One region of the Aquamicrobium sp. NLF2-7 genome, then DNA from elsewhere that is predicted to be linked to it. Evidence: predicted binding sites of a transcription regulator. Region 1 holds the regulator's gene; each other region holds the start of a gene.

The links. The regulator LexA, encoded in region 1, represses DNA repair genes until DNA is damaged. The targets are predictions, from matches to a motif close to TGTTCNNNNTGTGTTCNG.
Region 2: a site for LexA is predicted at 1,266-1,283, ahead of recA (recombinase RecA). Genes of this name have one in related genera too.
Region 3: a site for LexA is predicted at 1,257-1,274, ahead of MIC97_RS22570 (damage-inducible protein). Genes of this name have one in related genera too.
Region 4: a site for LexA is predicted at 1,147-1,164, ahead of MIC97_RS10700 (putative DNA modification/repair radical SAM protein). Genes of this name have one in related genera too.

What each region holds. Positions count from the first base shown of each region.
Region 1 is NZ_JAKSED010000001.1:635,962-638,161, forward strand. Features, by position in the region: gene glp (gephyrin-like molybdotransferase Glp) at 1-918, shown strand, start outside; gene lexA (transcriptional repressor LexA) at 1,030-1,749, shown strand; gene MIC97_RS03185 (ComEC/Rec2 family competence protein) at 2,086-2,200, opposite strand, start outside.
Region 2 is NZ_JAKSED010000001.1:152,375-154,574, forward strand. Features, by position in the region: gene MIC97_RS00705 (SUF system Fe-S cluster assembly protein) at 1-253, shown strand, start outside; gene sufA (Fe-S cluster assembly scaffold SufA) at 390-776, shown strand; gene MIC97_RS00715 (TfoX/Sxy family protein) at 786-1,124, shown strand; gene recA (recombinase RecA) at 1,343-2,200, shown strand, end outside.
Region 3 is NZ_JAKSED010000006.1:104,578-106,777, reverse strand. Features, by position in the region: gene MIC97_RS22580 (fasciclin domain-containing protein) at 1-18, opposite strand, end outside; gene MIC97_RS22575 (hypothetical protein) at 532-933, opposite strand; gene MIC97_RS22570 (damage-inducible protein) at 1,323-2,084, shown strand; gene MIC97_RS22565 (DNA polymerase Y family protein) at 1,999-2,200, shown strand, end outside.
Region 4 is NZ_JAKSED010000001.1:2,156,754-2,158,953, reverse strand. Features, by position in the region: gene MIC97_RS10710 (AarF/UbiB family protein) at 1-587, opposite strand, end outside; gene MIC97_RS10705 (YkvA family protein) at 592-984, opposite strand; gene MIC97_RS10700 (putative DNA modification/repair radical SAM protein) at 1,170-2,200, shown strand, end outside.

The sequences.
Region 1 (2,200 bases):
GCGCCCCTGCCCGCCGGAACCGATACGGTCGTAATTCAGGAAAATGTCGACAGGCCGGCAGCAGATGACGTGATTCGCCTGCGCGAGCCGACCGCTGCCGGTCGCAATGTGCGGCGCGCCGGTCTGGATTTCACGATTGGCGACCTTCTCGTCGAAAAAGGCCATCTGATGCGCGCCAGCGCGCTTTCGCTCGCCGCTTCGGCCAATCACGCGCGCCTCACGGTCGTCAGACGGCCACTGGTCGCCATCATCGCCACCGGCGACGAACTGCGCCTGCCGGGAAGCGAACTGGGACCGGGTCAGATCATTTCATCCAACAGCTATGGCATCGCAGCCGCGGCCCGCGCCGTGGGCGCCGATGTTATCGATCTCGGCATCGCGCCAGATCGCGAGGATGCAATCTCGGCGCTCGTGAAACAGGCTGTTGCGGCCGGTGCGAACGTCATCGTCACATCTGGCGGAGCCTCCGTCGGCGATCACGATCTCGTTCACAAGGTTCTGACGCGCGAGGGCATGACGCTCGACTTCTGGCGGATCGCCATGCGGCCCGGCAAGCCGCTGATGTTCGGCAGAATGGACAACATCAGATGTCTGGGCCTGCCCGGAAATCCCGTGGCGAGCCTCGTCTGCTCGCAGCTTTTCCTGAAACCTCTGCTCGCACGCCTTGGCGGCCGGCCTTTCCGTCAGGACATCAGGACAGCGATGCTCGGGGCACCGGTTTCAGCCAACGACCATCGGCAGGACTTTGTCCGTGCAGCCATTGAGGAACGCGACGGCCAGCTGATTGCCACGCCCTTCGGTGTGCAGGATTCATCCATGCTGCGCACCATGGCCGCATCAGGGGGACTGGTCATACGCGCCCCATTCCAGCCGGCATCGGAAATCGGCGATCCCTGCCAGTTGATGATGATCGGCTGAAGCTGTCCCCGGTCGTTCTGATTTTAAGCGGTTGCGGAACACAACTGGAACATATAGTGTTTGTTCCGGGTTTGTTTTCCGATTCTGGATTCGCCGCTGCCGGGGGAACCTATGCTGACGCGCAAGCAACATGAATTGCTTCTCTTTATCCATGAGCGGTTGAAGGAGAGTGGCATTCCGCCCTCTTTCGACGAAATGAAGGAAGCGCTGGACCTTGCCTCGAAGTCGGGCATCCATCGCCTGATCACCGCACTGGAAGAACGTGGGTTTATCCGTCGCCTGCCCAATCGTGCGCGTGCGCTGGAAGTGCTGCGCCTGCCAGATTCCATTGCCCCCGGTCTGAACAGTGCGCGAAAATTTTCACCCAGCGTCATTCAGGGAAGCCTCGGGCAGCCGGCAAAGGATGTTCGCAAGCCGCAGGTCGCCAGCAACGAGGATGACAGCGCCTCGGCGGTTTCCATCCCCGTGATGGGGCGGATCGCTGCGGGTGTTCCGATCGATGCGATCCAGCACAAGACACATTCCATTTCGGTGCCGCCGGAAATGCTGTCGGGCGGCGAGCATTATGCCCTCGAAGTTCGGGGCGACTCCATGATCGAAGCCGGCATTTTCGATGGCGATACCGTCATCATCCGCAACGGCGATACAGCCACCCCGGGCGATATAGTCGTGGCACTCGTCGACGAGGAAGAAGCAACCCTGAAGCGGTTCCGTCGCAAAGGCGCCTCCATCGCGCTTGAAGCCGCCAATCCGGCTTACGAAACCCGGATTTTCGGACCCGACCGCGTCAAGGTACAAGGCAGGCTGGTCGGATTGATCCGCCGTTACTGATCCGGAAATGAAACGGAGCGAACCGGATTTTTTGCCTTCCATCCGTTCTGAGGGACATTGTTTATCAGCATCTTAAAACAACATCCTGAGGAAATGATCGAAATATTGAGGTCGCTGTTTGAGCGCTCTCAAAACGTTGATCGAAGATAGCTGAAGGGCACTTTACGGCCTGTACGATCGGTGAGCAGATTTTGGCTGCGTAGGCGAGCGGCCTATCGAACTATCTGTCACGATGGTCGATTTTCCTGCGTAACTGGATCTGCATTTGATCAACCCGCAGAAGCAGACCTGCCTTACGATGCGGAAACCGTTCCGGATACGCCCTGTCTTTATCGCTTATTCGATCTTGTCCGGGGCGGAGAGAACAGGCGTTTCCGCAGGTACTGCGGCGACTTTTCTCTCATAAGGCGGCAAGCCACGTGCTTCCCGCGAATATCGGCGCTGGGTGTGC
Region 2 (2,200 bases), 480 kb from region 1:
GGAAATTCCTGCGGATATCTATGAGCTGGGTCTCGTCTACCGCATCGACATCGAGGACGATCGCACCGTGAAGATCGACATGACGCTGACCGCCCCGGGCTGTCCTGTGGCCGGCGAGATGCCGGGCTGGGTGCAGAATGCGGTGGGGGCGGTGGAAGGCGTTTCCGGCGTCGAGGTCAACATGACCTTCGATCCGCCATGGACGCCCGACCGCATGTCGGAAGAAGCCCAGATCGCCGTCGGCTGGTACTGAGGACCGACGCCGCACTTGCTTGCTACTGCTTGGCAGGAGCCGCTCTTGCAGAGCCTTCCAAATTCCCCCATCTTCAGGGGGAGATATGAAATCATTCCGGCAGGCCTTTAACCTGCATGGCATGGAGAAGACTGAGATGGCACGTTTTTCCATCATGAAGCTGACCGACAAGGCGGCGGAGCGGGTTCGCGAAATCATCGGTGCGCGTGATGGCGCGCACGGCATCCGGCTCGGCGTGAAGAAGGGCGGTTGCGCCGGCATGGAGTACACCATCGATCTGGTCACCGAACCTGATCCGAAGGACGACCACGTCGAGCATCAGGGCGCACATGTGTATGTCGCGCCGGAAGCGGCACTGTTTCTGCTCGGTACCGAGATGGATTTCGAGGTCACCACGCTGCGCACGGGCTTCGTGTTCCGCAATCCCAATCAGTCTTCCGCCTGCGGCTGTGGCGAATCGGTGGAACTGAAACCAGCCGACCTGAAGGCGCTGGCCGAGGCCCGGGCGACAGCCGAGGCCTGATTTCCCTCCATGGACAACGGGCGCATCGAAGAGCTTTTCGAAGGGCTTGGTCCCGTCACCATACGCCGCCTGTTTGGCGGCAAGGGCATCTACCATCGCGGCGTCATCATTGCCATCGTCCTGCAAGGGGAGCTGATGCTCAAGGCGGATGCGATAAGCGCTCCCGATTTTGTTTCTGCGGGCGCGCGCCAATGGACCTATGCCGGAAAAGGCAGGGAGGTGGCCATGCCCTACTGGACCACTCCCGATGCCGCGTTCGACGATCCGGACGAAATGGCGGCGTGGGCGCGCAAGGCGTATGATGCGGGTTTACGGGCGACAGCTCAGCAAGCCCGGCAGGAAGGCTGAACGGAACCGGAGGCGATTCGGGCGGCCGGAAATTTTCTCCGGGTGTTCGTATTCCCGTTAAACCGGTCCGGTATCGTGGACAAAATGGGAACTTTTGTAGAATTCCAAAATAAAACAATTGGTTAATCCCTCTTGCAAAAATGGAACAAAGAGGGTACAAAAATCTGAGCGGTCAGCGAATTGTCCGTCTGTCATTGACGACCAAAAGGTACTGTATCATGGCTCAGAATTCATTGCGGCTTGTAGAGGACAATTCGGTGGACAAATCAAAGGCTCTGGACGCTGCGCTGTCGCAGATCGAGCGGGCTTTCGGCAAGGGCTCGATCATGCGCCTTGGCGCAAACGAGCAGGTGGTCGAGATAGAAACGGTTTCGACCGGTTCTCTCGGTCTCGATATTGCGCTGGGTGTTGGCGGTCTGCCGCGCGGGCGCATCATCGAGGTCTATGGCCCTGAAAGCTCGGGCAAGACGACGCTGGCTCTCCATACGGTTGCGGAAGCGCAGAAGAAGGGCGGCATCTGCGCCTTTGTCGATGCCGAGCACGCGCTGGACCCGGTCTATGCCCGCAAGCTGGGTGTCGACCTTGAAAACCTCCTGATCTCGCAGCCGGACACCGGCGAGCAGGCGCTGGAAATCTGCGACACGCTGGTGCGCTCCGGTGCAATCGACGTTCTGGTGGTGGACTCGGTGGCGGCATTAACGCCGCGCGCCGAAATCGAAGGTGAGATGGGCGACTCGCTGCCTGGTCTTCAGGCTCGCCTGATGAGCCAGGCGCTGCGCAAGCTGACGGCTTCGATCTCGCGCTCCAACACCATGGTCATCTTCATCAACCAGATCCGTATGAAGATCGGCGTCATGTTCGGTTCGCCCGAAACGACCACCGGCGGCAATGCGCTCAAGTTCTATGCGTCGGTACGCCTCGATATCCGCCGTATCGGCTCGGTCAAGGATCGCGACGAGGTGGTCGGCAACCAGACTCGCGTCAAGGTGGTCAAGAACAAGCTGGCCCCGCCCTTCAAGGTGATCGAGTTCGACATCATGTATGGCGAGGGTGTGTCCAAGACCGGCGAACTCATC
Region 3 (2,200 bases), on a different contig from region 1:
GGTCGCGTCTTGCGCCATTGCAGCGCCTGCCAGCACAGCCGTAGCGGCCGTCGTGATTAGAAACTTGCGCAGCATTCGAGTTCTCCCGTGTTTGATCAATCTGTTTGGCGAAGAGGCGTTTTTTCGTCTCTCCAACAGGGTTACGAAAGCTGCAAACCTCCGGATCAAATTTGCTTTCAGCGGAATTTTTGACCACGAATTGGGTCCGTTGGCTGGTGTTATCACCGTTTGGCCATGCGGTTTGTTGAGGTCTCACGCCATCGCGGATCAGGAGGTGATGTGCAAGGCCAGAGCGTGGCGGCCTGAATGCTAAGGTTTCCATTATCGGCGTGTGTCACGCATGGCCGTGGTCCGCGCACGGATCATCCAGAGGACGTGGCTTGCCGCCAACAGCGCCAAGGCGACTACCGGAATCAGCGGATGCGGCCCAATGGACAGCCCGCCGATCGCAGCTGAAGCCAAGGTATGTACGAGCAGCAGGCTATTGGCCGCGACGAACAGCCAGGTGATGCTCCTCTCCGGCGCCTGCCGTTAGGTAAGCGCCATAGCGGCGACGAAGGCGCCGCCCACCAGCATGCCGGCAGCAATGACGTCGAGGACGAGGCTCGCCGTAAGGGGCGCCCCGGCGTTGAACGCGGACAGCCGCTCGTGGAAACCGGTCAGGGAGTTTGCCCAGAGGAGCACGATCGCGGCCAGCGCGATGGAGACGATGAGATAGGGCCCATGCGTCAGCCGGCGCACCACGTCGCGAAACCAGGGCGTGCGCGAAAGAACGAACAGCACGGCATAGGCCGCAATGAGCGGTGGCACGAGAAAGAGCATGCCGGGAAGACCGGCAATGAAGCTCGGCACGAGCACCGCGACGAAGGTGATGCCGGCCAGGGCATAGGCCGCGACAAATCGACGTGTGGTGGTCTGTCCGGTGGCGCGCACCCTTCGCTCTCCACTATCCGTTTACGCTCAATTGCCCTCCGGTCTTGGAAGAGGGCAATCAATCGCATTCGAACAGCAGCGTAGCCTATTTCAAAGCTGTCGGTCGGATCAACACCGGCGTTCATTCGCGCGACGTGCTATGACGCCTCGCGGCACGTTGCCCCTCGTTCAATTTTTCCAGATACGCCGCACTCAGCTTCGTTCGCCTCGTATCCATATGCGAATCAATGACAATCGTCAGTTGCTGCGTCGTTGATTGCCGCCAAGTCCCCATCCGCACCAGAAGGACTCCCATGGAAGCTCGATTGACTCATTCTTGGAAACGGAACAAATAATGAACATAACGGCGCCCCGGCGCATTGAAAAGCCATTTGGAGACCCTTTTCGCCATGCAAAGCCGCGTGGACAGGCCTGCTATTGCCGAACTTCGGGAGCGCATCGCGCATCTCGAGCGCGGTTCCGGCCGTGTACGCGAAATTCTGCCTTTCGGCGTCCCCGAGATCGACCGAAGACTGCCGGGAGGAGGGTTGGGGCTAGGGGCGCTGCATGAGGTGGCCGGCGGCGGCAATGGCGCCATTGATGGTGCGGCGGCGGCGCTCTTTGCTGCCGGGATCGCCGCCCGGACAAAAGGGAAAGTGCTCTGGATCGTGACGCGGGCGGACCTTTTTGCGCCGGCGCTCGCGCAGGCGGGTCTTGCGCCTGATCGCGTCCTACATGCCGAAGTCAGCGACGAGAAATCGGTATTGGCCTGTTTCGAGGAAGGCCTGCGTTATCGCGGTCTCGGCGCCGTAGTCGCCGAAACGGCGCATCTGTCGATGACGGCCTCGCGGCGCTTGCAGCTCGCCGCCGAAGGCGCCGGAACCATCGGTCTCGCCATACGCCGCTGGCGGCGGCAGAGCGAAGCGGGCGATTTCGGGCAGCCGACGGCAAGTTCCACGCGCTGGCGCGTATCGGTATTGCCCTCCGATCCCCTGCCGGTTCCCGGTCTTGGCCGCGCACGCTGGCTGCTTGAGCTGATCCGGGCCAGGGCTGGAGAAAGTGCGGATTTTGAAGTGGAGGCTTGCGATGCCAAGGGTCATATCGCTCTTCCTTCCGAGGTGGCCTACCGACCGCCTCAGAAGGAAGTCGGGCGACGCATCGCCTCCGCCTGAGGCGCCGCTCGTCCTTGCCGGCCGGCTGGGCCGGCGTAGATCGGTCACTGCGCTCGACGCTAATGCTCAGACGCTTGGTGTCAGCATCGGCATGGCCGTCGCCAAGGCCCAGGCGC
Region 4 (2,200 bases), 1.5 Mb from region 1:
ATTTCGCGCGGCCGGTAGCGGGCGAATTCCGGCCATTGCGCCTCGACCAGCCCCGCCGCATGCGACAGCAATCTGAGATCGGCCTCGACGAGTGGCCGCAGCCCCGCCCGCCGCACCTTGACGACGACATCGGTGCCGTCCTGCAGCGTGGCGCGGTGGACCTGCGCGATGGAGCCGGCGGCGAGCGCCGTGTGTGAGAAGCTCAGGAAGACGGTGTCGGGCGGTGCGCCGAGGTCTTCCTCCACCTGCGCCCGGATCGCCTTCCACGGCTCGGGCGCGACCTGGCTTTGCAGCTTCTCCAGCTCGGTGATCCACTCCGGCGACAGAAGATCTGCGCGTGTCGACAGGATCTGTCCGAGCTTGATGAAGGTCGGCCCGAGCGATTCGATGGCAAGCCGCAGCCGCTCCGGCTGCGACAGACTTTCGGAGTCCGCATGCGATCTGCGCGTGCGCCGTTTCGGCAGGAGGCCGCCGAGGCCAAGTCTGATGGCGATGTCGTCGACGCCGAAGCGCACCAGAACGGTGGCGATCTCGGCGATGCGTTTGTGGTCGCGGGCGGCGGCGAAGGTGGTTTCGAGAACGGTCATCGCGCTACCCCGCAAGCCAGCGATAGATGAGGTAGAGCAGAACCGCCCAGATGACGACGAGAATGCCCAGAATGACCGCCGCCGCCAGCAGCGGACGTTTGAACCAGCGCGCGATCCAGCGGTCGGCTTTTTCGCCGGCTTCCTGATGGACTGCGGCCGGAAGCCGCTTCGATATGAAGCCGACAGCCGCCGGCACGATGATCAGATCGTCGACGACGCCGAGCAGCGGGATGGTGAAGGGGATCAGGTCGATCGGATTGAGCAGGTACAATCCCGTGGCAAGGCTGGCGAACCGCAGCCAGCGTGGCGTGCGCGGATCGCGAAACGCATACCAGAGCACCACGGCGTCGCGGCGGAATGCAAGAAAGCGCCGCTTGAGAATGCCGAAAACAGCCAATCAGAAACCCTCCAAGCCGAGACGGAATAAGATAGGCGTCTTCACGCGATGCTCAAGGTTTTGCAGCGCGGTCTTGCCGGCGCCACGGACAGCCCTATCTGGAAACGGAATCCCGACATCGGCCCGGCCTGTTTTCCGCAGTCGGCCTTGACGGGACCGATATGGAACATATAGTGAACAAAATCATGAAGAGAACGCTGCAGCAACGTCTCGCCATTCTTTCCGACGCCGCCAAATATGACGCCTCCTGCGCATCGTCCGGCGGCCAGCGCCGGGATTCTCGGGCGGGCGGGCTGGGATCGGCCGGAGGCTCGGGCATATGCCACGCCTATGCGCCGGACGGGCGCTGCATCTCGCTGCTCAAGATCCTGCTGACCAATTTCTGCATCTACGACTGCGCCTATTGCATCAACCGCTCGTCCAGTAATGTCGAGCGGGCGCGCTTCACGCCGCAGGAGGTGGTGTGGCTGACGCTGGAGTTCTACCGGCGCAACTATATCGAAGGCCTGTTCCTGTCCTCCGGCATCATCCGCTCTTCCGACCATACGATGGAGCAGATGGTGTGCGTGGCGCGTGACCTGCGCACGGTTCACAATTTCAACGGCTACATTCACCTCAAGACGATTCCCGAGGCGTCGCCGGTCCTTGTCGAGGAGGCGGGGCTCTATGCCGACCGGCTTTCCATCAATATCGAGCTGCCGACGGAAACCGGCATGACCGAGCTTGCGCCGGAAAAGCAGACCGCCGTCATTCGCCGCGCCATGGCGGATGTGCGCCTTGGCATCGAGGATGCCGCAGACCGGACGCTGGGCGGCCGCCCGCGCCGGAAATTCGCGCCGGCGGGACAGTCGACGCAGATGATCGTCGGTGCCGATGGCGCCGACGATTCCACCATTCTCGCCAGCAGTGCCGGCCTTTACGGCAGCTACGGGCTGAAGCGGGTCTATTACTCGGCGTTCAGCCCGATCCCCGACGCCTCGTCGCGCCTGCCGCCCAAGAAGCCGCCTTTGATGCGCGAGCACCGGCTCTATCAGGCCGACTGGCTCTATCGCTTCTACGGTTTCGAGGTGGCCGAGATCACCGCGGCGAGGAGCGACGGCATGCTCGATCTCGACATCGATCCGAAGCTCGCCTGGGCGCTGGCGCATCGCGATCGCTTCCCGGTCGACGTCAACCGGGCGGGGCGGGAAATGCTGCTGAGGGTGCCGGGGTTCGG